Regions from separate parts of the Streptomyces ambofaciens ATCC 23877 genome, predicted to be linked through region 1. Evidence: riboswitches for the same ligand, from Rfam matches in the RefSeq annotation. Region 1 holds a riboswitch; the other holds the start of a gene.
What was found. A riboswitch is a leader RNA that binds a small molecule or an ion and turns the genes downstream of it on or off. The one in region 1 is predicted to bind cyclic di-AMP.
Positions count from the first base shown of each region.

Region 2: it holds a riboswitch for cyclic di-AMP, as region 1 does, so the genes downstream of both, SAM23877_RS06055 (C40 family peptidase) here and SAM23877_RS26350 (M23 family metallopeptidase) in region 1, are expected to answer to the same signal.

Region 1 covers NZ_CP012382.1:5,909,649-5,930,908, reverse strand. The annotation lists gene SAM23877_RS26385 (VOC family protein) at 81-902, shown strand; gene SAM23877_RS26380 (thymidine kinase) at 981-1,631, opposite strand; gene SAM23877_RS26375 (alkaline phosphatase family protein) at 1,678-2,871, opposite strand; gene SAM23877_RS26370 (DUF5998 family protein) at 2,871-3,467, opposite strand; gene SAM23877_RS26365 (bifunctional acetate--CoA ligase family protein/GNAT family N-acetyltransferase) at 3,530-6,580, opposite strand; gene SAM23877_RS26360 (HPr family phosphocarrier protein) at 6,779-7,060, shown strand; gene SAM23877_RS26355 (GntR family transcriptional regulator) at 7,205-7,900, opposite strand; gene SAM23877_RS26350 (M23 family metallopeptidase) at 8,100-8,864, opposite strand; cyclic di-AMP (ydaO/yuaA leader) riboswitch at 8,877-9,041, opposite strand; gene SAM23877_RS26345 (M16 family metallopeptidase) at 9,230-10,618, opposite strand; gene SAM23877_RS26340 (M16 family metallopeptidase) at 10,615-11,967, opposite strand; gene SAM23877_RS26335 (DNA gyrase/topoisomerase IV subunit A) at 12,254-14,710, shown strand; gene SAM23877_RS26330 (CobW family GTP-binding protein) at 14,707-15,891, opposite strand; gene SAM23877_RS26325 (DUF6082 family protein) at 16,210-16,761, shown strand; gene SAM23877_RS26320 (hypothetical protein) at 16,918-17,154, shown strand; gene SAM23877_RS26315 (ferredoxin family protein) at 17,421-18,365, shown strand; gene SAM23877_RS26310 (sensor histidine kinase) at 18,475-20,178, shown strand; gene SAM23877_RS26305 (response regulator) at 20,175-20,855, shown strand; gene SAM23877_RS26300 (solute symporter family protein) at 20,880-21,260, opposite strand, start outside.
Region 2 covers NZ_CP012382.1:1,353,194-1,362,677, reverse strand. The annotation lists gene SAM23877_RS06095 (class I SAM-dependent methyltransferase) at 1-200, opposite strand, end outside; gene bioD (dethiobiotin synthase) at 486-1,202, opposite strand; gene SAM23877_RS06085 (adenosylmethionine--8-amino-7-oxononanoate transaminase) at 1,204-2,490, opposite strand; gene bioB (biotin synthase BioB) at 2,483-3,745, opposite strand; gene SAM23877_RS06075 (8-amino-7-oxononanoate synthase) at 3,897-5,024, shown strand; gene SAM23877_RS06070 (DUF397 domain-containing protein) at 5,067-5,309, opposite strand; gene SAM23877_RS06065 (helix-turn-helix domain-containing protein) at 5,319-6,179, opposite strand; gene SAM23877_RS06060 (ATP-binding protein) at 6,394-6,885, shown strand; gene SAM23877_RS06055 (C40 family peptidase) at 7,111-7,584, opposite strand; cyclic di-AMP (ydaO/yuaA leader) riboswitch at 7,588-7,810, opposite strand; gene SAM23877_RS06050 (hypothetical protein) at 8,102-8,410, opposite strand; gene SAM23877_RS06045 (ATP-dependent Clp protease proteolytic subunit) at 8,417-9,052, opposite strand; gene SAM23877_RS06040 (VOC family protein) at 9,183-9,484, opposite strand, start outside.

The DNA.
Region 1 (21,260 bases):
CGGCGCGAAGGTCCGTCAGAGCGGAATCCGTCAGGCGGAAGCGGACGCACGGCCCGCGCAGGGCCGAGAAGAGAGTGACGATGACCGACGCACGGGGGTCGGCCGGCCGGAACGGCGAGACGAACGCCCGGCACACGCCCGGAACACCCTGCTGGGTGAGTCTGATGGTGCACGGCCCGGCCGCCACCCACGAGTTCTACGGAGCCCTGTTCGGCTGGGAGTTCCAGCCCGGGCCGCAGCAACTGGGCCCCTACGCGCGGGCCCTGCTCGACGGGCGTGAGGTGGCGGGCATCGGCCAACTGCCCCCGGACCGGCAGCTCCCCATCGCCTGGACGCCCTACTTCGCCTCGGCCGACGTCAACCGGACGGCCGAAACGGTACGTTCGTGCGGTGGCACGGTCGGGGTGGGTCCGCTGGACGCGGGCGAGGCCGGCCGCCTGGCCATCGGCTCCGACCCGGCGGGCGCCGTCTTCGGCATCTGGCAGGCGGCGGCGCATCTCGGCACGGCCGTGACGGGCGTCCCCGGCACCCCGGCGTGGAACGAGCTGCTGACCTTCGAGACGGCGAGTGTCGCCAAGTTCTACGAGACCGTGTTCGGCTTCGAACTGGTGCCGGAGGTCTCCGCCGACCTCGACTACGTGACCCTGTGCCTCGACGGCCGTCCGGTCGCCGGCATCCACGGGGTCGGCCACGCCCTGCCCCGCGACCGGGGTCCGCACTGGATCACGTACTTCGCGGTGGCTGACGCGGAGGAGTCCCTGGAACGCCTGGCCGATCTGGGCGGCCACGTCCTCCAGCCCGCCCGGAACACCGTCCACGGCCGGGTGGCGACGGTGGCGGATCCGGAGGGCGCCCGCTTCTCGCTGCTGCAGGGCCGGCCCGCCGGCACGGGAACAGGGTGAGACGAGGACGCCGATCGCCGGCCGTTCCCGGCGCGCGGTGACCGGTCCGGGGCGCCGACGCGCCCCGTGGCCGGCCGGTCAGACCGGAGAGACCGGCAGGACGTCCGGCGAGAGGGTGCCGGCGCGCGCCGAGGCGCTGGTCATCCTGCGCCGGTGGTGCCGTCGGCACAGCACTTCGTAGCCGATCTCGTCGGGAGACCGGGTCACGTCGCCGACGACCACCTGGGCGCCCTCGACGACCATGACGCCGCCCACGGTGCGGGCGTTGTGCGTGGCGCGGGCCCCGCACCAGCACAGGGCCTCGACCTGGAGCACCTCGACGCGGTCGGCGAGTTCCACCAGCCGCTGGGAGCCGGGGAACAGCTTGGAGCGGAAGTCCGTGGTGATGCCGAAGGCGTAGACATCGACGTCGAGGTCGTCGACCACGCGCGCGAGCTGGTCTATCTGGTCCGGCCCGAGGAACTGCGCCTCGTCCGCGATCACGTAGTCCACGCGCCCGCCCTGCGTGAGGTGGTCGACGACGTACGCGTACAGGTCCTGTCCGTCCTCGACCTCCACCGCGTCGGTGACCAGGCCGAGGCGGGAGGAGAGCTTGCCCTCGCCCGCCCGGTCGTCGCGGGTGAAGATCATTCCGGCCAGTCCGCGCGCCGAGCGGTTGTGCTCGATCTGCAGAGCCAGCGTCGACTTCCCGCAGTCCATGGTTCCGGAGAAGAAGACCAGCTCGGGCATGAGGGGTTGAGCACCTTTCGGCAGCGAGGCAGACGTTTGCGGGTGGTCAGGAGCGTACTTCGAGCAGGGGCACGAGTTGTTCGGCAGGTGTCATGGACCCGTGGTTGCCGACCATCGCCGACTCCTTGGGCTCCCGCTCCGAGGCGATGAGCAGGACGTCGTCCCGCGCGGCGGCGACCACGTCGCCGAGGCGGCCGTACACCCGGTCGTCGATCCGGGGGCCGAACCAGCCCGCCTCGATCGCCTCGTCCCGCGAGGCCACCCAGAACTGCTCGCCGAGCACCTCGCGCCAGCAGGTCAGCACGTCGTTGTGCGCGCCGGGCACGGCGTACACGTGCCGGGCACGGCCCTCACCGCCGAGGAGGGCGACGCCCGCCTTGAGCTCCCAGTCCTCGTCGAAGTCGATGCGGTGGTCCTCGTCGAAGGGCACGTCGATCATGCCGTGGTCGGCCGTGACGTACAGGGCGCTGCGCGGCGGCAGCTGCTCGGCGAGGCGCTGGACGAGCCGGTCGACGTGCGCGAGCTGACCGCGCCAGGTGTCGGAGTCGACGCCGAAGCGGTGGCCGGCGCCGTCGACCTCGGCGTAGTACGTGTAGACGAGGGCACGATCCGCGCCGGCCAGCTGCTGGGCGGCGAGGTCCATCCGGTCCTCGCCGGACAGCCGGCCGTGGAAGGTGCCGCCGCTGAGCGCGACCTGGGTCAGCGGGGTGTTCGCGAAGGTCGGCGAGGAGACCTGGGCGGCGTGCACCCCCGCCTCGTGGGCGAGGTGGAAGACGGTGGGGTACGGCTGCCAGGCACCGGGCGCCGTCCACGGCCGCCAGCGCAGCTGGTTCATCAGCTCGCCGGTGGCGGGGTCGCGCACGGTGTAGCCGGGCAGGCCGTGGGCGCCGGGCGGCAGGCCGGTGCCGACGGAGGCGAGGGAGGTCGCGGTGGTCGCCGGGTAGCCGGCGGTGATCGGGCGCCCGGTGCCGCCGCGTGAGCTGCTCATCAGCGAGCTCATGAAGGGGGCGTCCTCCGGGTGGGCCCGCAGTTGCTCCCAGCCGAGGCCGTCGATCAGGAACACGCAGTTCCGGTCGGCCGGAGTCAGTTCGGTGATGCTCGCGGTCATGCCGGGGACGCCGAGACCGGCGGCCAGGGTGGGCAGCAGGTCGGCGAGCGAACCGGCGCCGTACTCGGGTACGGGGGCGGAGTCGACGGGGAGCGGTTCCGGGGCGGTGTCCCAGGCTGCGGGCTGTGCCATCAGCGGGAGGAGTCCGCGGTCGCCTCGGAGAGGGCCTGTGCGAAGGCGAGCGCCTGGCGCACCGTCTCCGGACCGTCCCCGGCCTCGCTGACGCGCAGGCTGAGGTCGTCGGCCGTCGAGCTGCCGGTGTAGCCGTGGTCGGCCTCGCAGTTGGGGTCGCCGCAGGCGGCGGGCTCCAGGTCGAGGCGGGAGACGGCGCCCCAGCCGATGGTGAGCACGATCTCGCGGGGCAGCGTGCCGGGCTTGTACTGCTCCGGGTTGGCGACCACGCGGCTGACGACGATGGACGAGATCCGGCCGAGCTTGACGGACTCCGTGGAGGTCGTGGCGTACGGCGTCGGGGAGGTGTCGTCGGCGGCCTGCTCGTCGGTGTGGCTGACGATGAAGCGGTTGCCGGTGAGCACGAGCACGGTCACGTGCCGGCGCACCTCGTTCTGGTCGAACGTCGTCTCCTGATGGACCAGGTACGACCGGACGGGCTCGCCGCCCACGGCGGCCTCCACCGCCTCGGCCACGAGGGCCGGGTAGTAGCCGCTGCGCTCGATCGCCGCTCGCAGCCCCTGGGTCGTCGTACTGGTCTTGGCCATGCCGTCCATCCTACGGGGGCGCACCGACTGCGCGGCACGCTCGTGCGGCACCCGTCCCGGGCCGTGGGCGGTCAGTACGCCGGCAGGGTGCGCGGGCCCAGGTCGTCCCTGGCGGGAGGGGGCGCGAGGCGGACGGAGGCGCTGAGGACGCTCAGGCCGCGCGGGGCGACGACGACCGGTTCCAGGGTGACCGCGACGACCTCCGGGTGGTCGTCGACCAGCCGGGAGACCCGCAGCAGCAGCTCTTCCAGGGCGGCGGAGTCGACGGGGGCCGAGCCGCGCCAGCCGAAGAGGAGGGGCGCCGTGCGGATCGAGCGGATGAGCGAGCCGGCCTCCCGGTCGGTGACCGGGATCAGCCGGTGCGCCATGTCGCCGAGCAGCTGGGTGGCCGCCCCGGCGAGCCCGAAGGAGAGCGCCGCGCCGGCCGCCGGGTCGATGACCGCCCGTACGACGGTGTCGACGCCGCGCGGTGCCATGCCCTGCACCACCGGGCGCAGCTCCGCGGGCGTCCCGAACAGCTCGGTCAACTCCGCGTACGCCCGCCGCAGTTGCTCCTCGTCCGCGAGGTCCAGGCGTACGCCGCCCAGGTCGGCGCGGTGGCGCAGGTGCGGTGCGGTGGCCTTGAGGGCCACGGGGTAGCCGAGGGTCCGCGCGGCGGCCGCGGCGTCGTCGGGGGTGGGGGCGGGCATCGCGCGGTGGACGCGGATGCCGTACCTGCCGAGCAGCTCGCAGGTCTCCTCGGTGCCGAGCGTGAGCCCCTGCCCGCGCGCGAGGTGCCCGGCTATCAGTGCGGCGGCGCCCTTCTCGTCGATGTCCTCGTACTCCGGCACCTTGCCGGGGTCGGCGGCGTCGCGTCGCCACTGGGCGTAGGCGACCGCCTGGGCGAGGGCGCGCACGCCGCGTTCGGCGGCGGGATAGGCGGGGATGAGGTGGAGCCCTTCCGGCGCCTCGGCGGGCTCGTCGGCAGCGGGAGAGTGCCGCGTGGAGCCGCTTGCGGAAGCCGTCGCCGGGGAGGGGGGCGGGGGCGTCCGTGACCCGTCGGGCGAGCCCGTCCGGGGCCCGGCGGGCGGGGGCGTCCGCGGCTCGGAGAGCGGGGGCGTCCGCGGCTCGGAGGGGGCGGACGCGCCGGGCCCGGCAGAGGCCGCTCGGTCCTCGGCGGTCGACGGAGCCGCCTGTTGGTCGGGGGGCGATGCGGCATGCGGGGTGGCGGGCGCCACCGCCTGCGGGTCGGCGGGCGGTGGCGGCTGTGGCGCCGTGCTCGCCGCCGCGGAGAGGGCTTCCGCGAGCCCGCCGAGCTCCACGTGCACCACGAGGACCGGCTTGGCGGGCACCGCGGCCGCCGCCGAGCGCAGGGCCTCCGCCAGCGCGGCGTCCCCGGCCGAGCCCTCGCCCACCGCGGGGATGGCGGTCACCACCACCGCGTCGCAGGTGTCGTCGGCCAGCGCCCGGGAGAGGGCCGCGTGGAACTCGTCGGCCGAGGCCGCCGTCGTCAGGTCCAGGGGAGGATGCGGCCGCAGCCCCTCGGAGAGGCACGCGTCGTACGTCAGCAGGCCCAGTGACTCCGAATTCCCCAGGATCGCCACCCTGGGCCCGGCGGGCAGCGGCTGGCGGGCCAGCAGCAGCCCCGCGTCGACCAGGTCGGTGATCGTGTCGACCCGGATCACGCCGGCCTGCCGCAGCAGCGCGGAGACCGTCGCGTGCGGGAGCCGCGTCGCCCGTACGGCATGGCCCTGCGGTGCCACCCCGCCGTGGCGTGCGCCCTGTACCACGACCAGCGGCTTGACGGCCGCCGTCCGCCGGGCCAGGCGGGTGAACTTGCGCGGGTTGCCGATGGACTCCAGGTACATCAGCGCGACGTCGGTCTGCGGGTCGTCGTACCAGTACTGAAGGACGTCGTTGCCGGAGACGTCGGCCCGGTTGCCGGAGGAGACGAAGGTCGACACGCCCGTGACACCGGTGACCCCGCCGCCGCGCCGGTGCAGCCGGGACAGCAGGGCGATGCCGATGGCGCCGGACTGGGCGAACAGGCCGATCCGGCCGGGGCGCGGCATCTCCGGGGCGAGGGAGGCGTTGAGCCGCACGTCCGGGGAGGTGTTGATGACCCCGAAGGCGTTGGGCCCGATGATCCGCATGCCGTACGTGCGGGCCTGTCGCACCAGGGCGCGCTGGCGTTCGCGTCCCTCGGGGCCGCTGTCGGCGTAGCCGGCGGAGACCACCACCAGGCCCTGTACACCGTGCTCACCGCATTCGGTGACGACGTCGGGGACGTGCTCGGCGGGCACGGTGACGACGGCGAGGTCGACGGGTCCGTCGATGTCGCGCACCGAGCGGCGGGCCGGCACCCCGTCGAGCGTGTCCCGGCCCTCGGGGAAGGCCCTGTTCACGGCGTACAGCCGGCCGGTGTAGCCCGCGTCGCGGATGTTCCCGAGGATGCTGCGACCGACGCCGCCCGGGGTGCGACCGGTACCGATGACCGCCACGGAGCCGGGTTGCAGCAGCCGCTGGACGGAACGCGCCTCCGCGCGGTGCTCGCGCGCGTACTGCACGGCGAGCGAGCGGTCGGTCGGCTCGAGGTCGAACTCCAGGCGGACCACGCCGTCCTCGAAGCTGCGCTTCTGGGTGTACCCGGCGTCCATGAACACCTTGATCATCTTGGTGTTGGCGGGCAGCACCTCGGCGGCGAAGCGGCGGATGCCCCGCTCGCGGGCGACGGCGGCGATGTGTTCCAGCAGCGCGGAGGCCACGCCGCGCCCCTGGTGGGCGTCCTGGACGAGGAAGGCGACCTCCGCCTCGTCCGCCGGTGCGGAGGCGGGTGTTCCACCGGCGCCGATCCGGTCGTAGCGTACGGTGGCGATGAACTCGCCGCCGATGGTGGCCGCGAGTCCCACCCGGTCCACAAAGTCGTGGTGCGTGAAGCGGTGGACGTCCTTGGCGGACAGGCGAGGGTACGGCGCGAAGAAGCGGTAGTACTTCGACTCGTCGGAGACCTGCTCGTAGAAGCTGACCAGGCGCTCGGCGTCATCAACGGTGATGGGGCGGACGCGCGCGGTGCCGCCGTCGCGCAGCACCACGTCGGCTTCCCAGTGGGCGGGGTACTCGTGCCGGTCCGACGAGGTCTGCATGGGCCCCAGAGTACGGCTCGCGTACGACAACGGCGCGAGGCAGTCTGTGGAGGACGGAAGGTCGGGCCGAGGCCGCGGTCCGACGACCACGCGGGGCTGCGCACAGCCGTCCCGGCACGCTTCACGATGTGGGAAACTGGTCTAGACAAGAGTGGTCTAGACAACATCAGACCCCTGAACACTGAAGGGCAGCATCACATGGCTGAGCGCCGCGTCAACGTCGGCTGGGCCGAGGGTCTCCACGCCCGCCCCGCCTCCATCTTCGTCCGAGCCGCCACGGCCACAGGCGTCCCGGTCACGATCGCCAAGGCCGACGGCTCCCCCGTCAACGCGGCCTCCATGCTGGCCGTCCTCGGCCTCGGCGCCCAGGGCGGCGAGGAGATCGTGCTCGCCTCCGACGCCGAGGGCGCGGACGCCGCCCTGGAGCGGCTGGCGAAGCTGGTCTCCGAAGGCCTCGAAGAGCTTCCCGAGACCGTCTGACCGACGGCAGCACCACCGAGAAAGGCCCGCCCGGATTTCCGGGCGGGCCTTTTTCCTGCCCTGCCCTCGGTCATGGATTTCCCTTTTTATGGGCAGCGGAAATCAGCCCCCCGAATTACCCTGTCTTTGTATACGGCGCTCGTGTTAATAGCGCAGGCTCGGCATGTTTACGGCACGTTGCGAGTTCCTCACACGATCCGCCGCCTCGCCGCCGTCGGCGAAGCGCAGGCGGTGCGCCGGCGTCGACCGCTCCGCGTGCAGGGCCATCAGCGCCCGTGCGCGCTCGCCGTCCCCCCGGGCCACCGCGTCGACGATCGCGCCGTGCTCCGCCCAGCACTCCACCGGGTCGGCCGCGGTCTCCACGGCGTACAGCCAGGCGATCTTGTGGCGCAACTGGGTCAGCAACGCCGCCAGCGAGGGGCTGCCGGCGGCCTGGGCGAGGGTCTCGTGGAACCATCCGCCCAGTGAGCGCAGATCGTCGCTGCTCCCCTGTCTGGCGCGCTCCTGCCCCAGCCGCACCAGCCCGCGCAGGACCTTGAGATGGGCCTCGGTGCGGCGCCGGGCGGCCCGGGAGGCGCCCAGGGGTTCGAGGAGCGTGCGGCTCTCCAGCAGGTCGGCCGCCTCCCGTTCGGTCGGTTCCGCGACACACGCGCCCGCGTGCCGCCGGGTCACCACGAACCCCTCCGCCTCCAGGGTGCGCAGTGCCTCACGGACGGGGACGCGGGAGACGCCGTAGCGGCGGGCCAGGAGTTCCTCGGTGAGGCGGCTGCCGCGCCCGTGGACACCGGAGACGATGTCGTCCCGGATCGCCGTGCACACCGAGTGCGCCGGAATACGCATGCCCCGACCTCCGCCTTAATCCCCGTGAAACGTCGACGATTGACGTGTGTTCAGCGACTCTAGGCCAATGCGGCGGGAATTCCGACGGCGAGGCGGATTCCATGGACAGTTTTTGGACAACGGCCCTGCCGGGAACACCCCTGGAATTGCGAATGCCCCGGCTCGGGGAGCCGGGGCTTTCGAGTGCCGTACGTCTTCGTCAGACGTTCACGCCGTGCGAGCGGAGGTAGGCGACGGGGTCCATGTCCGAGCCGTACTCGGGGCTCGTACGGGCCTCGAAGTGCAGGTGCGGTCCGGTGACGTTGCCGGTGGCGCCGGAGAGGCCGATCTGCTGCCCGGCGTCGACCGACTGGCCCACCGAGACGCCGATGGACGACAGGTGGCCGTATTGCGTGTACGTGCCGTCGTGCATCTTGATCACGACCTGGTTGCCGTACGCCCCGCCCCAGCCGGCCTCGACGACGGTGCCGACGCCGACCGCGTGCACGGAGGTGCCGGTGGAGGCGTGGAAGTCGATGCCCGTGTGGCTGCCGGAGGACCACAGGGAGCTGCCGGCCTGGTAGGCCGTGGAGACGTAGGAGGCGGTGATCGGCGAGACGAACGTGTTGAGGCGCTTGCGCTCCGCCTCCCGCGCGGCGCGCTCCTTGGCCTCGCGCGCCTCCTCGGCAGCCTCGGCGGCCCGCTCCCGCGCGGCCTCCTGCGCCGCCTCACGGGCGGCTGCGTCCAGGGCGGCCTGCTTCTGCGCGGCGGCCTGGGCGTCGATCTCGTCGGCCAGGGAGTCGCCGATGCTGATGACCGGGGTGAGTCCGGTCTGCTCGGCCTGGGGCTCGGCGGCGAGCGCCGGAGCGGCGAGGGTGCCGACGACGCCGGTGGTGGCGAGAGCCGCGACACCCGCCGCGCGGGCGGTGGTGCGGTGCATCCGGCTGGGACGGCGGTGCTTGCCGGTGGCGCGCGTGAACGCCATGTGGAGGCTGGTCCTTTCCTTCCCTCTCGCCTACCGGGTTAGCTGACGGGTTCGGAGGTGGAAGGTCTCCTACGGGCACCCTCGCTGCACGCGCGGGCGTCCGATTCACCCCAGGGACTACGGTGGGTCCCCGGCTCCCCTGGCTCGCGCCGTACGGGGACTCGGCGATGACTGTCCGGTGCCGCGGGTGCGGCGCACTGCCTGACGAACAGCCCGGAAGACGCTAAACGCGGTTGTCTTCAATCCTCAAACGCAACCGGCTTTTTGTAGCGCATGCCACAGGGCAGACACACAGCCTCTCCCTCAATTCGGACAAACGGCGGCCCTGGTGACACTCCGGTCACCAGGGCCCCGAGCGTCTGCCGTTACTCGGCTGCCACCACGGTGACCTCACCGATGCCGAGCGCCTCGACCGGCTCCTTGATCTGTGCCGCGTCGCCGACGAGGACCGTCACCAGACGGTCCACCGGGAAGGCGCTGACGACCGCCGCCGTCGCCTCCACGGTGCCCGTGGCGGCGAGTTGGCGGTAGAGCGTCGCCTGGTAGTCGTCGGGCAGGTGCTGCTCGACCTGGTCGGCCAGCGTGCTCGCGACGGCCGCCGCCGTCTCGTACTTCAGCGGCGCCACGCCCACCAGGTTCTGAACGGCGACGTCACGCTCGGCGTCGGTGAGTCCGCCCTCGGCGAGCTTGCGCAGCACCGTCCACAGGTCCGCCAGGGCCGGACCGGTGTTGGGGGTGTCGACGGAGCCGCTGATGGCCAGCATGGCGGCGCCCGTACCGTCGGGCGCGGAGCGCAGGACCTGCCCGAACGCCCGGACGCCGTAGGTGTAGCCCTTCTCCTCGCGCAGGACGCGGTCCAGGCGCGAGGTGAGGGTGCCGCCGAGGCAGTAGGTGCCGAGCACCTGGGCGGGCCACACGCGGTCGTGCCGGTCGGAGCCGGTGCGGCCGATGAGCAGCTGCGTCTGGACGGCGCCGGGACGGTCCACGATGACGACCCGGCCCCGGTCGTCGGCGGTCACCGGCGGCACGGGCCGCGGCTCGGCGGCGGAGCCGGTCCACGCGCCCAGCGTCTCGCCGAGCAGCGCGTCGAGGTCCACGCCGGTGAGGTCCCCGACGACCACGGCGGTGGCCGTGGCCGGCCGGACGTGCTTCTCGTAGAAGGCGCGTACCGCCGCGGAGTCGATGTTCGCGACCGTCTCCTCGGTGCCCTGGCGGGGGCGCGACATGCGCGTCCCGGCCGGGAACAGCTCCTTGGAGAGCTCCTTGGCGGCTCGGCGGGCGGGGTTGGCCAGCTCGTGCGGGATCTCGTCGAGCCGGTTGCGGACCAGCCGTTCGACCTCGCCGTCCGCGAACGCGGGCGCCCTGAGCGCGTCGGCGACCAGGCCGAGGGCCTTGGCGAGCCGCGAGACGGGCACCTCGAGGCTCAGCCGGACGCCGGGGTGGTCGGCGTGCGCGTCGAGCGTGGCCCCGCAGCGCTCCAGCTCGGCGGCGAAGTCCTCGGCGGAGTGCTTGTCGGTGCCCTCGGAGAAGGCCCGCGCCATGATCGTGGCGACGCCGTCGAGGCCGGCCGGCTCGGCGTCCAGGGGGGCGTCGAGCAGCACCTCGACGGCGACGACCTGCTGGCCGGGGCGGTGGCAGCGCAGCACGGTCAGGCCGTTGTCCAGGCTGCCGCGCTCCGGAGCGGGGAACGCCCACGGCCTGGGCTCGCCGGCCTGCGGCTGCTGGTGGAATTCCATGGTGGCGAGCTCGGTCACTTGGCCGCCTCCTCGTTCTCGTCGGTGGCGTCGTTCACGTCGGCGGGGGCGGTGGGCTCGTAGACGAGCACCGCGCGGTTGTCGGGGCGCAGGCGGGCCTTGGCGACCTCCTGGACCTCCTCCGCCGTGACCTCGAGCACCCGCTGCACGGCGGTGAGGGCGAGCTGCGGGTCGCCGAACAGGACCGCGTACCGGCACAGTTCGTCGGCGCGGCCCGCGACCGTACCCAGGCGGTCCAGCCACTCGCGCTCCAACTGGGCCTGGGCGCGCTCCATCTCCTCGGCGGTGGGCCCCTCCTCGGCGAACCGGGCGAGCTCCTCGTCGATGGCGGTCTCGATGACCGGCACCTCCACGTCACCGGACGTCTTCACGTCCAGCCACCCCAGGGAGGGCGCTCCCGCGAGCCGCAGCAGACCGAATCCGGCGGCGACGGCCGTGCGGTCGCGGCGCACCAGTCGGTTGTACAGCCGGGACGACTCGCCGCCGCCCAGGACGGTGAGGGCCAGGTCGGCGGCGTCGCACGCGCGCGTGCCGTCCTCCGGCAGGCGGTAGGCCGCCATCAGGGCGCGGGCCGGAACCTCCTCCTCGACGACCTCGCGCAGCTCCTCGCCCATGACGTCGGGCAGCGAGCCGTCCCGGGGCGGCTGCTTGCCGTCGTGCGAGGCGATGGAGCCGAAGTACTTCTCGACCCAGGCGAGGGTCTGCTCGGGGTCGATGTCGCCGACGACCGACAGCACCGCGTTGTTCGGCGCGTAGTACGTGCGGAAGAACGCGCGCGCGTCCTCCAGGGTCGCCGCGTCCAGGTCGGCCATCGAGCCGATCGGCGTGTGGTGGTAGGGGTGGCCCTCCGGGTAGGCGAGGGCGGTGAGCTTCTCGAACGCCGTGCCGTAGGGCACGTTGTCGTAGCGCTGGCGGCGCTCGTTCTTGACGACGTCCCGCTGGTTCTCCATCGACTCGTCGTCCAGGGCGGCGAGCAGCGAGCCCATGCGGTCGGCCTCCAGCCAGAGGGCGAGCTCCAGCTGGTGGGCGGGCATGGTCTCGAAGTAGTTGGTGCGCTCGAAGCTGGTGGTGCCGTTGAGCGAGCCACCGGCGCCCTGCACCAGTTCGAAGTGGCCGTTGCCCTTGACCTGGGCGGAGCCCTGGAACATCAGGTGCTCGAAAAGGTGAGCCAGGCCGGTGCGCCCCTTGACCTCGTGGCGCGAGCCGACGTCGTACCAGAGGCACACCGCCGCGACCGGGGTCAGGTGGTCCTCGGAGAGCACCACGCGCAGGCCGTTGGCCAGGCGGTGCTCGGTCGCTGTCAGGCCGCCGGAGTCTGCCTGGGCTGTGGCCGTGTGACCCATGGGCATGTACGTCCCTTCGATCGCGGAATCTTGGTGGAATCATCGGGCGGAGCCGCGGAAATCCGCCGGTCCCGCCACTGTATGCAAGCGTGCGGGCCACCGGTGAAGTTCCCGCACCTCCTACGCCGAGAGCGAGAACGGGGTTGGCGGCCCGGCGGGGACGAGGGCGTACCCTGCGGGCAGCGCCGGGCCGGGCAGCCCGTGACGGGTCCTGGTCGGTCGCTGTCAGTGCCGCGGTCCACAATGGACCGCGTCAGATCACCGTTCACGCTTCAGCAAGGAGCCGGCAGCGATGGCCCGCCGTAGTACGAAGACCCCGCCGCCCGACGACTCGTACGAGGAGAGGATCCTCGACATCGACGTCGTCGACGAGATGCAGGGCTCCTTCCTCGAGTACGCGTACTCGGTCATCTACTCCCGTGCGCTCCCGGACGCCCGCGACGGCCTCAAGCCGGTGCACCGCCGCATCGTGTACCAGATGAACGAGATGGGTCTGCGGCCCGAGCGCGGGTACGTGAAGTGCGCCCGTGTCGTCGGCGAGGTCATGGGCAAGCTGCACCCGCACGGCGACGCGTCGATCTACGACGCCCTGGTGCGCATGGCCCAGTCCTTCTCCATGCGCGTGCCCCTGGTGGACGGCCACGGCAACTTCGGCTCGCTGGGCAACGACGACCCGCCGGCCGCCATGCGGTACACCGAGTGCCGGATGGCCGAGGCGACCAGCCTCATGACGGAGTCCATCGACGAGGACACCGTCGACTTCGGTCCCAACTACGACGGCCAGGAGCAGGAGCCGGTGGCGCTGCCCGCCGCCTTCCCGAACCTGCTGGTCAACGGCGCCTCCGGCATCGCGGTCGGCATGGCCACGAACATGCCGCCGCACAACCTGCGCGAGGTGATCGCGGCCGCCCGGCACCTGATCCGGTATCCGAACGCCGACCTCGAAGCCCTGATGAAGCACGTGCCGGGCCCCGACCTGCCCACCGGCGGCCGGATCGTCGGCCTGCCCGGCATCCGGGACGCCTACGAGACGGGACGCGGCACGTTCAAGATCCGCGCGACGGTGTCCGTGGAGACCGTGACGGCCCGCCGCAAGGGCCTGGTCGTCACCGAGCTGCCCTTCGCGGTCGGTCCCGAGAAGGTCATCGCCAAGATCAAGGACCTCGTGGGCTCCAAGAAGCTCCAGGGCATCGCGGACGTCAAGGACCTCACCGACCGCGAGCACGGGCTGCGCCTGGTCATCGAGATCAAGAACGGCTTCGTGCCCGAGGCGGTCCTGGAGCAGCTCTACAAGCTGACGCCGATGGAGGAGTCCTTCGGCATCAACAACGTCGCCCTGGTGGACGGCCAGCCCCTCACCCTGGGCCTCAAGGAGCTGCTGGAGGTCTATCTCGACCACCGCTTCAACGTCGTACGGCGCCGCAGCGAGTTCCGCCGCAGCAAGCGCCGCGACCGCCTGCACCTGGTCGAGGGGCTCCTCACCGCCCTGGTCGACATCGACGAGGTCATCCGTCTCATCCGCTCCAGCGAGAACTCCGCGCAGGCCAAGCAGCGCCTGATCGAGCGGTTCTCGCTGAGCGACATCCAGACGCAGTACATCCTGGACACGCCGCTGCGCCGGCTCACCAAGTTCGACCGCATCGAGCTGGAGTCGGAGAAGGACCGGCTGAACGCGGAGATCGAGGAACTGACCCGGATCCTCGACTCGGACGCGGAGCTGCGCAAGCTGGTCTCCGCCGAACTGGCGGCGGTGTCCAAGAAGTTCGGCACCGACCGGCGTACGGTCCTGCTGGAGTCGTCCGGGGCCCCGGTGGCCGCGGTACCGCTCCAGGTGGCGGACGACCCGTGCAGGGTGCTGATCTCCTCGACGGGGCTGATCGCCCGCACCGCGAACGACGAGCCCCTGGTCACGGAGGCGGGCGCCAAGCGCGTCAAGCACGACCTGATCGTCTCGGCGGTGGCGGCCACGGCCCGCGGCGAGGTGGGCGTGGTGACGTCCGCCGGCCGCCTTCTGCGGGTGAACGTCGTGGACCTCCCCCAGCTCCCGGAGCCCATGCCCACGCCGAACCTGTCCGGCGGTGCGCCGCTGGCGGAGTTCATCTCGCTGGAGGACGACGAGACGGTCATCTGCCTGACCACGCTGGACGAGTCCTCGCCCGGTCTCGCGCTCGGTACCGAGCAGGGCGTCGTCAAGCGGGTGGTGCCCGACTACCCGTCCCACAAGGACGAGTTGGAGGTCATCTCCCTCAGGGAGGGCGACCGGATCGTGGGCGGCGCCGAGTTGCGCACCGGCGACGAGGACCTGGTCTTCATCACGGACGACGCGCAACTGCTGCGCTACCAGGCCGGACAGGTCCGCCCGCAGGGCCGCCCCGCGGGCGGCGTGGCGGGCGTCAAGCTCGCCGAGGGCGCGAAGGTCATCTCCTTCACGGCGGTGGACCCGGCCGCGGAGGCGGTGGTCTTCACGGTCGCCGGTTCGCGCGGCACGCTCGACGACTCCGTACAGACCACGGCCAAGCTCACGCCCTTCGACCAGTACCCGCGCAAGGGCCGTGCCACGGGTGGCGTGCGCTGCCAGCGGTTCCTGAAGGGCGAGGACTGCCTGGCCTTCGCCTGGGCCGGCGCCACCCCGGCGCTCGCCGCGCAGCGGAACGGCTCGCCGGCCCAGCTCCCGGACATCGACCCGCGCCGCGACGGCTCGGGCGTGTCCTTGCCGAAGACGGTGTCCGTGGTGGCGGGACCGGCCTAGACACCGTCCGGGGAGGCGGGCGGCGGCTCCACGCCGCCCGGTTCCTCCCCTTCGAGGTCCTCGACGTGAGGGTTCGCGGCGTCGGGGTCCTCGACGTGAGGGTTCGCGGCGTCGGGGTCCTCGACGTCGGGCTCCTCGGCCTCGGGGTCCGGTACGTAGCGCAGGACGCCCCACATGCCGTGCTCGTCGGCGGGCGGGGCGTCCGCGGCACGGCGGCACGCGTCGAGTTCCGCACGGAGGGCCGGCGCGTCGATGCCGGAGCCGATGAGCACCAGCTGGGTGCGACGGGCCTCGGCGGCCGGCCAGGGCTCCGGGTGGAACCGCAGGAAGCGCCCGACGGCATGGACGGCGTACCTGTTCCGCGTGTCGTACGGGCCGAAGTCGACGTAGCCCTTGATCCGGTACAGGCCCTCGGGCCGGCTGTCGAGGAACGTCATGAGGCGGCGCGGGTCGAGGGGAACGCCGGAGGCGAACGACAGGGTGTCGTAGGCGGCGTGCAGGTGCTCGGCGTGGGCGCCGCCTCCCGAGTGGTCGTGCAGGTCGTCGAAGGACAGCTGCCCCACCCGTTCCTCGCCGGGCCGGCAGTCGTAGAGGAACTCGGGGTCGATGCGGCCGTACGTCGCGGGCACGACGGCGGCGCGGTCGCCGAGCGAACGGACGAGGGCGATCACCCGCTCGGCGTCCGGAGCCCGGTCGGTCTTGTTGACCACGATCAGGTCGGCGAGCGCCAGGTGCCTGTCGATCTCGGGATGCCTGACGCGCGTGGCGTCGAACTCGGCGGCGTCGACGACCTCGACGAGCCCGCCGTAGACGACGCCGGGCTGCTCGCTGGCGAGGAGCATGCGCACGAGTTCCTGCGGCTCGGCCAGACCACTGGCCTCGATGACGATGACGTCGATGCCGGCGCCCGGGCGGGCGAGCCGCTCCAGGTACCCGTCCAGGTCACTGGCGTCGACGGCGCAGCACAGGCACCCGTTGCCGAGCGAGACGGTCGAGTCGCCGAGTGCGCCGGCGACCGCCATCGCGTCGATCTCGATCGAGCCGAAGTCGTTGACGATGGCACCGATACGGCTGCCTCCACTGCGGTGGAGGAGGTGGTTGAGGAGGGTGGTCTTTCCGGAGCCGAGGAATCCGGCGAGTACGACGACCGGAATCTGCTGCGGAGTCGGGCGCTGCCCCACCGTGCGACCTCTCTCTCACCCACGCGTACGCCGGCCCGCGGCAGCGCGTACACCCACGTACGGAATTGCCTGATCAGGATACGAGCCGCCGCGGTCGGCGCGGAGTGAACGATTGTTAGCAGCGCTCGCGGGGCAGACGTTGGACAAGGCGCCGGACCGTGCGACCCTCGCTTCCCTCCGTGCGCCTCCTCTCCGCCTCCCCGCCGATCAGCGCCGCTCGGCACTCTGGAGGCGGCAAGCGCCGCCCAGCTCGCCGGTCCCCGTCAGCCGACCCGCACTCGACGACCGGCGGCGGGGCCGCCTGATTCGGGGGTTGACATGGCCACACGGAAAAACATCACGGGGAGGTTCGGCTCCGCGGCGACCGGTGCTCTGGTCGCCACGGCAGGGTTGACGCTCGCCGCACACCGGCGGCGGCTGGAGAAGGCCCGACTGCACGAGCGACGGCTGGAGCTGGAGGAGCTGGCGATCCGGCGCGAGTCCCTGGCGCATCAGCAGCGCATGCACTGGGAGTTGCTGACGAGGGCGATCGACGACCCGTCCCTGGCCGAGGTCATCGACACGTACGACAAGGACATCCCAGCGGCGAGGCGCCGCCAGTTCTTCTACGCCAACGCCTGGTACGTGAACCTCTACCACGTCTACCGGGCCGGGCTCCTGGACCGTGAGGAGCTCTACGCGGCCCTGCGCGAGTTCTTCCAGAGCCCGGTGTTCCGCGAGTACTGGGAGGCGTCGCGGCACATGCGCGCCTCCCTCAGCGAGACCTCGGAGGAGGCACGCGTGGGCCGCATGGCCGACGGTCTCGTCCAGGATCTCGACGAGGCGGACACGGACGAATGGTGGGTCGTCGGCACCCCGCCGACCGACTGAGGCCGGGCGGTTCCGGCGAACGGGTCAACACACCGACGGCAAGGAGGCACCTCGGGGTGTCTTTTCGGCCATGCGGTCACAGAGGCCTCTCACACACCAGTAGCGTGTGTTCTCCGCCACTCTGTCCAGACTGATTGTTCATAAGGACCGGTACCTTTGAAGATCGTGCGCCGCATCGGTGTGCCTCCCAGCGCCCGTGGCAGTTCCTCCGGATCCACCTGCCCCGACGTGTTCGAACTGAGTGACGGCAACTTCGCCGTCATCGGCACCGAGGCCACCGAGGCGCTGGAACGGGAGCTACCCGCCGACGCCGCCCGCGCCGACTACGAACGCATCGTCGTCGTGAGCCGGGAAACCCTGATCCGCGCCAAGGCGGACATCCCCGACGCCTGACGTCGCCATCCACGTCTCCGGCCGCGTCCACGTCACCCGCGCCGGGCACCTCACCGGCGAGCAGTCCGGCACCCCGTCCTCGCTCGACGCTCCTCCGACCAGGCCTGGCGCCCGAACGGCACCAGGCCTCTCGCACGTGCCGGTCCCGGCCGGCGCCGGTGGCGGCGAGGCGCCGCCCGGGCTCCGTGCCGCCACGGCCACGACCGGAGCAATCCTCAGGCGCGGCTGGAAGTCGCCGAGAGCGAAGTCAGGTTAGGCTCACCTCTGTGAGTACGTGCTCAACCGTCTCCCGGGACCTCGACGAGCCCGTCGCCGGCACCGCGCCCGTGGCGAGGACCTGGTTGCTGCTCGAACAGCCCGGCCCGTGGGGTGCCAAGGCGCTCACGGCGAGCCACCTGGATCCCGCGCTCGGACGCGCCCTGGAAGCCGCGGCGAAGGGCACGGGCGTGCGCGTCGCCCTCATCCGTCGGCCCGGACGCCACGCCGACCGCGGCACCCCGGACGCGCGCCGGGTGTACGCGGCCCACACCGTGCCGGGAAACGTGTGGCTGCACGCCACCACACTCACGGACCCCCGTCGGCTGCTCGACCTCGATCTCGCCGCCCTCGGCAGGGGCGACGCCCGGTCCTTCGACTCGGCCCTCGGCGGCGGCCCGCACCGCGGGGAGCCGCTGGCCCTGGTGTGCACCAACGGCAAGCGCGACCGGTGCTGCGCGCTCCTCGGCCGGCCACTGGCCGCCGAGCTGGCCGCCTCCGGGGCGGGTGACGTCTGGGAGGTCACCCACCTGGGCGGTCACCGCTTCTCCCCGACGGTGCTCGTGCTGCCCCACGGATACGTCTACGGGCGGGTCCGGGCCCACACCGTCGAAGAGATCATCGGCGGCGCCCGGGAGGGCCGGATCGTGACCGCAGGATGCCGGGGGAACTCCGCCTGGGAGCGGCCCGGGCAGGCGGCCGAGCTGGCCGTGCGCGCGGCCCTCGGCGAGGACACGGCCGGGGCCCTGCGCGTCGTTCGGACGGAGGGAGCCGCGCCGGGCTGGGAGGTGACCCTGGCCCACGGCGACGGACGGCACTGGCGGGTCACCGTCGACCACGGACCGTCGGCGCCCCCGCGTCCGGAAAGCTGCGGGGCGTCGGTGCTGGGATCGCCGGCGCGCATGGAGGTCACGGCGGTACGGGAACTGTCGGTGACGGCGGCGCTCGCCGGCTGAGCGGCGCCTCGGCGCGCACCCGGCCCGCCCTCCGCCGGCGGCGACGATCAGGAGATCCGCGCCACACCCCTCTACGGCATGCCGCCGCCTCCCACGTACCGTCATGGGTATGAGCTCCACTCCCCCCGCACGCCGCCTGCGCCTCGGCCTGCCGCGGCGGGTCTTCTCCCAGGTGCTGCTGATGCAGCTGGCGATCGCCGCGGGAGTCGCCGTACTCGCGACCGGGTTGTTCCTGGCGCCGCTCGGCGACCAACTGGACGACCAGGCGATGCGCCGGGCGCTCGCGATCGCGCAGACCACGGCGCAGCAGCCGCGGGTGGCCGAGGAGCTGCGGACCACGCGCCCGGCTCCGGACGGCCCGGTGCAGCGGGAGACGGAGCGCATCCGGAAGGCCACGAAGGCGGAGTACGTCGTCGTGATGGACCGGCAGGGCGTGCGCTGGTCGCACACCGACCCGGAGCGGATCGGCGAGGTCGTCTCCACCGACCCGGGGCAGGCGCTGGCGGGCCGCGAGGTCATGGAGATCGACGACGGCACCCTGGGGCGTTCCGCGCGCGGCAAGGTGCCGCTGCGCGCCGGCGACGGTTCCGTCGTCGGCGCGGTGTCGGTCGGCATCGCCTACGACAGCGTCCGCGCGCGACTGGTCCACGCCATTCCCGGCCTGTTCGCGTACGCCGGGGGCGCACTGGCCGTCGGCGCGCTGGCCGCCTGGCTCATCTCACGCCGGGTGCAGCGGCAGACCCGGGACCTGGCCTTCTCGGACATCGCGGGGCTGCTCGCGGAGCGCGAGGCCATGCTGCACGGCATCCGGGAGGGGGTCGTCGCCCTGGACCGCGGCGGCCTGGTCCGGCTGCTCAACGACGAGGCGCAGCGCCTGCTGGGCGTCGGCGCCGAGGCCGTCGGCCGCTCCCCCGAGGAGGCGCTCGGCCCGGGCCGTACGGCCGATGTCCTGGCCGGCCGGGTGACCGGCACCGACCTGCTCACCGTTCGCGGTCAGCGGGTACTGGTCGCCAACCGGATGCCGACCGACGACGGCGGTGCCGTGGCCACGCTGCGGGACCGCACCGAGCTGGAGCAGCTCGGCCGGGAACTGGACTCGACGCGCGGCCTGATCGACGCCCTGCGCGCGCAGGACCACGAGCACGCCAACCGCATGCACACCCTGCTCGGGCTGCTCGAACTCGAGATGTACGACGACGCCGTGGAGTTCGTCGGCGAGGTGGTCGCCGATCACCGGGTGACGGCGGAGCAGATCACCGAGCGGATCCAGGACCCGCTGCTGGCCGCCCTGCTGGTCGGCAAGGCGACCGTCGCGGCGGAACGGGGAGTCGCCCTGTGGGTGTCGGACCGTACGCGGCTGCCGGACCGCCTGGTCGACCCGAGGGGGCTCGTGACCGTGGTCGGCAACCTGGTCGACAACGCGCTCGACGCCGCCGCGGGATCGCCGCACGCGCGGGTGGAGGTCGAGTTGCGGGCGCAGGGGCGCGCCGTCACGCTCACGGTGCGCGACACGGGGCCCGGCGTCCCGGCGGAACACCGCGAGTCGGTGTTCACGGCGGGATGGTCGACCAAGGAGCGACCGGCGCACCGGCAGCGCGGTATCGGGCTGTCGCTGGTCCGCAGGCTGGCCGAGCGGCAGGGCGGCAGCGCGACCGTCGAGACGGCGTACGGCGGGGGCGCGGAGTTCGTCGTCGTCCTGCCCGAGGCGCTGACCGGGGCCGACCCGGAACCGGCCCTCACCGCGCCCGCCACCCCCGCTCCCATGAGCACCGCCACCGCCACCGCCACCGCCACCGAGGAGGAGGCCCGATGATCGAGGTCCTGGTCGTGGACGACGACACGCGGGTCGCGCGGGTCAACGCCGCCTACGTCGAGAAGGTGCCGGGCTTCCACGTGGCCGGTCAGGCGCACAGCGCGCTGGAGGCGCTCCGCGGTGTGGAGACGCTCCCCCGTGTGGATCTGGTCCTGCTGGACCACTACCTGCCCGACCGGACCGGTCTGGAGGTCGTCCAGGAGATGCGGCGGCGGGGCCACCAGACCGACGTGATCATGGTGACGGCGGCGCGGGACGTGGCGACCGTTCAGGCAGCGATGCGCCAGGGCGCTTTGCAGTACCTGGTCAAGCCGTTCGCCTTCGTGGGGCTGCGCGCCAAGCTGGAGGCGTACGCGGAGCTGCGGCGCACGCTCGACGGCGGTGGTGAGGCGGAGCAGGCGGAGGTCGACCGCATGTTCGGCGCCTTGTCGGCTCCGTCGGAGCCCGGGCTGCCCAAGGGGCACTCCCCGACCACGGCCGAGCTGGTGCGCCAGTGCCTGATGAAGGCCGACGGCGCTCTGTCCGCGCAGGAGATCGCCGACCTGACCGGGGTGAGCCGGCAGACCGCGCAGCGCTACCTGAAGCTCCTGGAGCGCACGGGCCGGGCCAGGCTGACCCTCAAGTACGGGGACGCGGGCCGCCCGGAGCACCGTTACGAGTGGGCGACCCGCACCTGAGCGGCACCGCGCCGCCGGAGCCGCCTACACGGCCCCCGCCCCGGTCAGCGACCGCACCTCCGTCTCGGCGTGCTTGGCCTCGTCCGGCACCTCGGGCGAGGTGACGGTGCCCAGCCAGCCCGCGAGGAAGCCCAACGGGATCGAGACCAGGCCGGGGTTCTGCAACGGGAAGAACTGGAAGTCGGCGCCCGGGAACAGCGACTGCGGGGTGCCCGACACCACCGGGGACAGCAGCACGAGAACCACGGCGGGGACGAGGCCGCCGTAGACGGCCCACACCGCGCCGCGCGTGGTGAAACCGCACCAGAACAGCGAGTAGAGCAGCACGGGCAGGTTTGCGGACGCCGCGACGGCAAAGGCGAGGCCCACGAGGAACGCGACGTTGAGGTCCCGCGCGAGCAGGCC
Region 2 (9,484 bases), 4.6 Mb from region 1:
TAGTGGGAGAAGTTCAGCCCGTTGCCCGCGCCGATCTCGATCACCCGCCCGGACAGTCCGGCGAGCAACCGCTCGCGCACACGCCCCATGCCCATCCGGTTCTCGGCGCTCACACTGCACCTGGCATAGCAGCGGGCGAACAGCGGATGGTGCACGCAGTCCCGCGGCACCCCGCGGGAACGGGCGGATCGCAGCGGCATGGGACCTCCCTCACGAGGTGGTGCCTCACCCCCGAGTCTCCCCCTCACGGCCGCCGCGTACCCACCGCGTCGGCGGCTCGTTCCGCCTGGGAGCCGTCCCCCGGGCACCGGGCGGGCTCGCCGGCGCGGTCGCGGAGGCGCGGCGGGCGGGGGTCGCCCGCCTGTCTCCGTGCGGGCCGGCCCCCGCCCGCCGAGGTCAGGGGCGGTCCGCGACGGCGTCGCCCGGGGCGGGCGGGAGCTGCCCGGCCCGGCCGGGCCCTCGGACCGTCCCCTCCGCCGCCGCGGTCAGGGCGCCTCCCGTGCCCGGAACGCGTCCGCGTCCCACGTCCCCTCCAGCCGGGGCGCCAGCCAGCGCGGTGCCGACGAGCGGAACTCGCCCGGCGGGTGGGACGCCGCTCCCGCGGGCACGGCACCGAGGAGGGGTGCGCCGGCCACGTCGGGCAGATCCGCGAGGTTGCAGCGCGAGGCGAGGTCCGGGGCACCGGGCCAGCTGCCGATCACCACGCCGGGCAGTTCCAGCCCGCGGGTCCGCAGCTCACGTGCCGTCAGCTCCGTGGTGTTGAGCGTGCCCAGCCCCGCCGACGCCACCAGCAGCACCGGCGCCCCCAGCAGCCCGGCGACGTCGGCCAGTGTCCCGCCGGCGGCGTCGAAGCGCACGAGCAGCCCGCCCGCACCCTCCACCAGCACCAGGTCGTGCTCGGTGGCCAGCTTGTCCGCGGCCTCTGCCACCTCCGCCGGACGCACCGGTGCCCGGCCGGCCCGACGCGCGGCCGTACCCGGCGCCAAGGGCTCGGGGAAGCGGGCGACTTCGGCCACCGTCACCTCGCCCGCCAGACGCGCCACCTCCTGGGCGTCCCCGGGCTCGTCCGGCCGTACGCCGGTCTGCGCGGCCTTCAGCACGGCCACCGACCGGCCGGCCGCCACCGCAGCCGCGGCCACGGCGGCGGTCACGACCGTCTTGCCGACCTCCGTACCCGTGCCCGTGATCACCAGTACCGGCATCTCATCCCTCCCGCGCCGCCGCGCACACCGCGCGGGCGATCCGTGCCACGTCCGCGTCGCCCGTGACGTACGGCGGCATCGTGTAGACCAGGTCGCGGAACGGGCGCAGCCACACGCCCTCCCGCACGGCGGCCCGCGTCGCCGCCGCCATGTCGACGTCGTGGTCCAGCTGCACCACGCCGATCGCGCCGAGCACCCGCACGTCGCGCACGCCCGGCAGGCCGGCGGCGGGCGCGAGACCCTCCCGCAGGCCCGCCTCGATCCGCTTGACCTCCGCGAGCCAGTCCTGGCCGAGCAGCAGCCCGATCGACGCGCACGCCACGGCCGCCGCGAGCGGGTTGCCCATGAACGTCGGCCCGTGGGCCAGCACCGGCACGTCCCCCCGGGAGATGCCCTCGGCCACCCGCGGCGTGCACAGCGTCGCCGCCATCGTCAGGTAGCCGCCGGTCAGCGCCTTGCCGACACACATCACGTCCGGCGTCACCGCCGCGTGCTCCGCCGCGAACAACGCGCCCGTACGGCCGAACCCGGTCGCGATCTCGTCGAACACCAGCAGCACGCCGTGCGCGTCGCACGCCTCCCGCAGCACGCGCAGATACGCGGGGGAGTGGAACCGCATCCCGCCCGCGCCCTGCACCACCGGCTCCACGATCACCGCGGCCAGCTCGTCGGCGTGCCGCTCGATCACGGACCGCAGGTGATCGGCGTACGTCTCCTCGTACTCCGTCGGCGGCGCGTCCGCGAAGACCTGACGCTGCAGCACCCCCGTCCACAGGTCGTGCATCCCGCCCTCGGGGTCGCACACCGACATGGGCTGCCAGGTGTCGCCGTGGTAGCCGCCGCGCCAGGTCAGCAGGCGCCGCTTGGCGGGGCGGCCCAGCGAGCGCCAGTACTGCAGGCACATCTTGACCGCGACCTCCACCGACACCGACCCGGAGTCGGCCAGGAAGACGTGCTCCAGCCCTTCGGGCGACATGTCGACAAGGAGCTTGGCCAGTCGCACGGCGGGCTCGTGGGTGAGCCCGCCGAACATCACATGGCTCATCCGCCCCAACTGCTCACGCGCGGCCTCGTTCAGCACCGGGTGGTTGTAACCGTGGATCGCCGACCACCAGGACGACATCCCGTCGACGAGCTCGGCCGAGCCGTCGGCCGGCCGCAGCCGCACCCCGCTCGCCGACTCCACGACGAGCGGATCCTGCCGGCCGGGCATGGGGCCGTACGGATGCCAGACGTGCCGACGGTCGAGCGTCAGCAGCTCGTCCACGGTCAGCTCGGGCTCAGGCATTGGGCGCGAGATCCGTTCCGGCGCCACGGCGGCGTACGGCGACCAGGTCGGTACGGACCTCGCCGGCCCCCGCCGGTGCGGCGGGCACGGCGGAGCCGCGGTCCCCCTCGGCCGACACGGAGCCGCAGACACCGCCACCCTCGTGCGACCCGCAGCCGCCACCACTCTCGTGCGACCCGCAGCCGCCACCACTCTCGTGCGACCCGCAGCCGCCACCGCCCTCGTGCGACCCGCAGCCGCCACCCGCCGTGGCCCGGTGCTCGGGCAGGGTGACCTCGCCCGCGCCCTCCACCTCGAACCCGGCGTCCGCGATCATCTCCAGGTCGGTCCTGCCCGCCTGCCCCTCACTGGTGAGGTAGTCGCCGAGGAAGATGGAGTTGGCCAGGTGCAGGGCCAGCGGCTGCATCGTGCGCAGATGGACCTCACGCCCGCCCGCGATGCGCACCTCGACGTCCGGGCAGACGAACCGCGTCATCGCCAGGATGCGCAGGCACCGCTGCGGGGTGAGGTGCCACTCCTTCGCCAGTGGCGTGCCCTCCATCGGGATGAGGAAGTTGACGGGCACGGAGTCCGGGTCCAGCTCGCGCAGTGAGAAGACCACGTCGACCAGGTCCTCGTCGCTCTCGCCCATGCCCGCGATCAGACCCGAGCAGGCGGAGAGTCCCGCAGCGTGCGCCTTGCGCACCGTGTCCACCCGGTCGGCGTAGGTGTGGGTGGTCGTGATGTCCCCGTACGTCGCCTCCGACGTGTTGAGGTTGTGGTTGTAGGCGTCGGCGCCCGCCTCGCGCAGCCGCTCCGCCTGGCCGTCCGAGAGCAGGCCCAGACAGGCGCACACCTCGACGGCCTCGTTCTGCTCCTTGATGGCCTTGATGGTGTCCGAGACGCGGTCCACGTCCCGGTCGGTCGGGCCGCGTCCGCTGGCCACCAGGCACACCCGCTTCGCGCCGCCGGCCAGGCCCGCCGCGGCGGCGCGGGAGGCCTGGTCGGGCTTGAGCCAGGTGTACTTGAGGATCTCGGCCTTGGAGCCGAGCCGCTGCGAGCAGTAGGAGCAGTCCTCGGGGCACAGGCCCGACTTGAGGTTGACGAGGTAGTTGAGTTTCACCCGTCGGCCGAACCAGTGACGGCGCACCTTGCCGGCCGCGGCCACCACATCGAGCAGGTCGTCGTCGGAAGTGGCGAGGACGGCGAGAGCCTCCTCGCGGGTCGGCGTCTCGCGCCGAAGCCCCTTGTCCACCAGCGTGTTCAGCAGATCCATGAGAGCCGATCCTGTCCTAAGGGGCCACCCGGGGCCAAGGAGACTTCGCACAACACTGGCAGATGGACGTGTGGGTATTGCCACACCTCGCGGGGGTGGCGGTACCGCTATCGTCTGTCCACTGCCTACAAATCCTCTGGAGGACCGCTCCATGGCGTTCGGCTGGATCGACGAGCAGGCCCGGGCGCGCCGCGAGGCGGGTCTGGTACGGGTTCTGCGCCCCCGCCCGGCCGACTCGGCGCCGTTGGACCTGGCGAGCAACGACTACCTCGGACTGGCCCGGCACCCGGAGGTCACCGAGGGGGCGGCGCGGGCCGCGCGGAAGTGGGGCGCCGGCGCGACCGGCTCGCGGCTGGTCACCGGCACGACCGAGCTGCACGCCGAGCTCGAACGCGAACTGGCCGCCTTCTGCGGTTTCGAGGCCGCGCTCGTCTTCTCCTCGGGCTACGCGGCCAACCTCGCCGCGGTCACCGCGCTGGCGCCGCACGGCTCCCTCGTCGTCTCCGACGCGGGCAACCACGCCTCGCTGATCGACGGCTGCCGGCTGGCCCGCGGCGCGACCCAGGTGGTGACGCACGCCGACCCGGACGCCGTGCGCAAGGCGCTGGCGACCCACGAGGGCCCCGCTATCGCGGTGTCCGACACCGTGTTCTCGGTGGACGGCGACGCCGCGCCGCTGGCCGGGCTCGCGCAGGCGTGCCGGGAGCACGGCGCCGGGCTGGTCGTCGACGACGCGCACGGCCTCGGCGTCCTCGGCGCGGGTGGCCGGGGTGCCGCGTACGAGGCGGGGCTGGCGGGTGCGGACGACGTCGTCGTGACGGTGACGCTGTCCAAGTCGCTGGGGAGCCAGGGCGGCGCCGTCCTCGGACCGGCCCCGGTGATCGAACACCTGGTCAACGCGGCCCGGACGTTCATCTTCGACACCGGCCTCGCCCCCGCGGCGGCGGGCGGGGCCCTCGCGGCCCTCACCCTGCTGCGCCGCGAGCCCGAGCGGGCGGCGCGCGCACGTGCGGTGGCGGGCGAACTGCACGCACGTCTGACCGCCATGGGCCTGTCCGCGGTGCGCCCGGACGCCGCGGTCGTCTCGGTGCGCGCGCCCTCCCCGGAGGGAGCCGTCCAGTGGGCGGCCGACTGCCGTTCGGCCGGCCTGTCCGTGGGCTGCTTCCGGCCTCCTTCCGTACCCGACGGCATCTCACGGCTCAGGCTGACCGCACGTGCGGACCTCTCCGCGGAACAGGTCGGACGCGCTGTACGGGTGATCGGCGAAACGCGGCCATGAGTCGGCGTGACACGGCCGTGCTTCGCTCGATCCGGCCCGGGATCAGCGGTGGTGGACCGCGTCCGTGAACGACGCCCAGCTCTCGGGGGAGAAGAGCAGCGCGGGTCCGGCCGGGTCCTTGGAGTCGCGCACGGCGAGCAGTCCGGCCCAGGGGCCGGCCGACGGCCGTGCCGTCTCCACGCAGTTGTTCGCTCCGGTGCTGTAGCTGCTGCGCAGCCACCGCAGGCCGGGCAGATCGGTGCCGGCAGGGATGCTCCGGCAGCGGGCGGACGGTGTTCCTGACATGGTGCCTCCTTACGCGCCTGCCGCGGTCGCGGCGATGAAGTCCAACGATTCCTCGGGCGAAAGGGCATGGATCAGAAGGGCGTTGAAGGCCTCGGTGTAGGCCTCTAGGTCTTCTTTCCGTTCGAGATGCAGGCTACTCGTCAAGTGGTCGAGAACGACCACGTCTAGATCAGAAGTGCTCGAAAAAGAGAAGATTACGAAAGGGCCGGTGACACCGATGTGCGCCCCGGCGGCGAACGGCAGGACCTGGAGCCGGACATGAGGGAGGCGCGCGGCCTCGATCAGGCGCGCCAGTTGGCGTGCCATGACTCCGGGGCCGCCCACCTCCCGGCGCAGCACCGCCTCGTCCAGGACCGCGCTCAGCTCCAGCGGCGGCTGCGCCCGCAGCACGTCCTGCCGGGCCAGCCGGACCTCCACCAGCGTGTCCAGCCGTTCCTCCGGCAGTCCGTCCGCCGCGGCGCGCGTCACCGCGCGGGCGTACTCCGGTGTCTGGAGCAGTCCGGGTACCACCGTGGTCTCCAGCGTGCGCATCGCGCTCGCCTGCGACTCCAGGCTGATGAAGTCGCGGTAGGCCGGCGGCAGCACCCCGCGATAGGCGTGCCACCAGTGGTGCCGGCCGCCCGCGTCGTCGGAGCCCGCCAGCATCTCCAGCAACTCCCGCAGCCGGGAGTCGTCCACACCGTAGGCGTCGAGGAGTAACCGCACGTCGGCCGGTTTCGCCCCGCTGGTTCCGGTCTCGATGCGGCTGACCTTCGACTGGTGCCAGCCCACCAACCGGGCCGCCTCGCCGCTGGTGATCCCCGCCGACGTGCGCAGGGTGCGCAGTTCGGCGCCCAGCTTCCGACGACGCACCACGGGACCGTGCTGCATGGGCCACTCCCTTACTCCTTATGGGCCGCCCAAATCCGCTCTGCCGTCGCAGAGTTCACCGCATCGAGCGACAGATATATGCATATCTTGGTGGATCGCCGCCCTTCCCGGCCCTGGTGATGGCAGTCTGGCGGCGAAGCACCAGTCCGGGACCGTACTCGAACCGTCCGCTCCGTGTCGGGTTGCGGTTCCGTGGGAAAGGGACGACGTCGCCATGGCAGACCATCTGGAAGCATCCGTCACTCTGCCGAGCGATTCCGCCTCGGTGGCCGCCGCGCGCACCTACGTGGTCGGCACCCTGACGGAGTGGGGCCTGCCGGCGGGCGCCGATCTCTCCGACACCGTCCGGCTCATCGTCTCCGAACTGGCGACCAACGCGGTCCAGCACACGTTCGGACAGTCGCCCACCTTCACGGTGGACCTGGCGCTCGACCGCGACGAGCGGCTGCGCGTCGGCGTCACCGACAGCCATCCGCGCTTCCCCAAGCGCCTGCCCGCCGCGGTCCAGCAGGACAACGGCCGAGGCATGGTGATCATCCGCTGGCTCACGGCGGAGTGCGGGGGCAGGCTGAGGGTGCGGCCCACGCGCGAGGGCGGCAAGACCGTCTCCATCGAACTGCCCTGGACGCCGCCCGGCCGTCCGGCGGTCGCCGAACCGGCCACGGCCGTGGGAGGGGCGGCGGGAGAGCAGAAGCCTTCGCGGTGAGGTGCCGTCGGCGACCGGCGCGCTGCGGCCGGCGCGCTGCGCCCTGGCCCGGCGCGCGCTGCGGCTGGCGCCCTGCGTCCGGCACGCCGTCGGCTGTGGCGCACCGTCGCCCCCGGTGCGCCGTGGCGCGGTTCCTCCCGCGCCGGGCGGCGGTGCGCGCGACGCCGGGGCCACGCGACCCGAGGGGGTGACGGCGGAACAGGCGCCGTCACCCCCTCGGGCGGGCTACTTGACCCGGCCGTACCAGACGCTGCCGGTCCAGATCTTCTGCAGGCGCACCACGTCCCCGGTCTTCGGAGCGTGCCAGATCTTGTTCTTCCCGGCGTAGATGCCGACGTGGTAGACGCTGCGGCCCGAGTGGAAGAAGACCAGATCCCCGGCCTTGCGGCTCTTGGAGGAGATGTGCCGGGTCTTGTTGTACTGCTGGGCCGCGGTGCGCGGAAGCTTCTTGCCGGCCTTCTTGAACGAGTACAGCGTCAGGCCGGAGCAGTCGAACCTGCCTGGTCCGACGGCGCCATATTTGTAGGGCGCACCTTTCTTGGAGGCCGCGATCTTGAGAGCCTTCGTCGCGTGGCTCGCCGCGGCGGCCTCGGAGGCGACGCCGGGGACCACCACGGAACCGCCCACGGCGGCGAGGGTGAGAGCCGAGGCCGTACCGGCACGGGCCATCAGCGACGGGACACGATTGAGCGCAGACATGCGCAACCCTTCGTCAGCCGCCTGTGAAGGATGACCTGTCGGATTCGGGCTGGCGAAGATGCCCGGCCGCACGGATGCGGCTTCACCCCAAGGGCTGCTCGGTCCGGCGCCTGACTCGCGCAGGCGGTCGTTCCGGCGACCCGTCGTGCTCGGGTCCTCCACTCCTGCCGATCCACTCCTGTCGACCGGTCGTCCGGGCGGCGGCAGGATTCGGCGTCCGCTCGGACCGCCCCGCCGCTGCGGCGGGGGCTTGTCGTCAGTCACGGATCTTGTCTCGCCCCGCGCGGAAATCCCAATGGAACGTGGCTTTTGTGTTGTTACTCACCACTCACCCGTTCGGGTGGACGGCTATGCGTTCGAGTCGTGCCCGGCCGCGGTGGCGACGCCGGGACCAGCGGCGGAGTGGCTCGTTCCGCCGCTTGGGCAGGCGTGTTGCGCAACCGCGGACGGTCGGACATTTCTGGTGTTCCTACGCCGAAAGGGGGTAAGCCGTTTGGTGCGTTTCGAGCCGGGTGGCTCAACTGTCCACAGACGGCGGCAGGCTGACGCGCGCCGTCCGCCGTTCACCGTCCAGGACACGCAGCGCCCGGGCCAGGGTGGCCGCGTGCAGTTCCGTCTCACCCCTGCGGTGCATCAGGGCCAGCGCGTCGCGCAGGGCGGTCGCCTTGCCGACCAGCGCCTGGGCGGCCCGCAGGCCGCGGTAGGTGTCGCCGTCCCGGGCCGGGTTGATGCGCCCGAGGAGATCGACGACCTCGAGGTAACGGTCGATCAGCTCGGCCTCGGCGCGGGTGAGGGCGGGCAGCGGAGGCAGTTCCGGCGGCAGCATGGCGGCTCACCTGGCGCCGGGCGTGGCGGGCGTCGCCCCGCGGCCGGGCACGATGTGATCCACCAGGCCGTGGTCCAGGGCCTGTCGGGCGTCAAGGATCGTCTCCCGCTCGATGTCCGCGGTCACCTGCTCGGGGGTGCGGCCGGTGTGTCGTACGAGAAGTTCCTCGAGGCGGGTGCGGATGCGGGTCGACTCGTCGGCCCGCACGGCGAGGTCGTCGGTGCGCCCCTCCACCGTCTCGATGAGCGAGGGTTGACGGAGCATCACGCGCGCGCCCGGCAACACGGCCCGCCTGCCCGGCGTGCCCGCCGCCAGCAGCACCGCGGCGGCCGTGCCGGCCTGCCCCAGGCACGTCGTCTCCACGTCGCAGGAGACGTGGCGCATCGTGTCGTAGATCGCCGTCATGGCGGTGAAGGAGCCGCCGGGTGAGTTGACGTACAGCGCGATGGCGCGGTCCGGGGCCGTGTGTTCCAGGTACAGCAACCGCGCGGTCACGTCGTTCGCGGAGGCCTCGTCGATCGGTGTGCCGAGGAGGACGATGCGCTCCTCCAGCAGCTTCGCGTACGGATCCACGACCCGGTCGTCGGCGCTCGCGCGCTCGGTGAACTCGGGCGGGGCGTGGCGGGCGGACGGCAGGATCATGACGAACCCCTCCTCGTGGCAGCACCGTTGCCGACGGCACTGTCTCCGTCAGAAATGTACAGGACGTACATCGGTGGGAGGAGGGAGCCGCCAAGGCCGAGGAGGGCTCGGTCGAGTGGGGAGGGGCGCCTCACCGTCCGTTCGGAGGCTCGTGCAGGCCGAACGGGGAGCCCTGGTCGTCCCGGCACAGGGCGAACCGGCCGAACCGTGCGGCCGACCGCGCGTCCTCCGCGCCCCGGTCCCCGACCGATCCGCCCAGCTCACTGACCCGGGCCATCGCCTCGTCCAGGTCCGGGACCCGGAAGAAGAGATACGGGGACGCCTGCGCGTCCCCGCCGTGCAGGCCGCCGGGGACACCGTCGGTGCCGATGGTGAAGCCGCCGCCCGTGGGCCCCGGTTCGAGGGTCCAGCCGAAGAGGGCGCCGTAGAAGG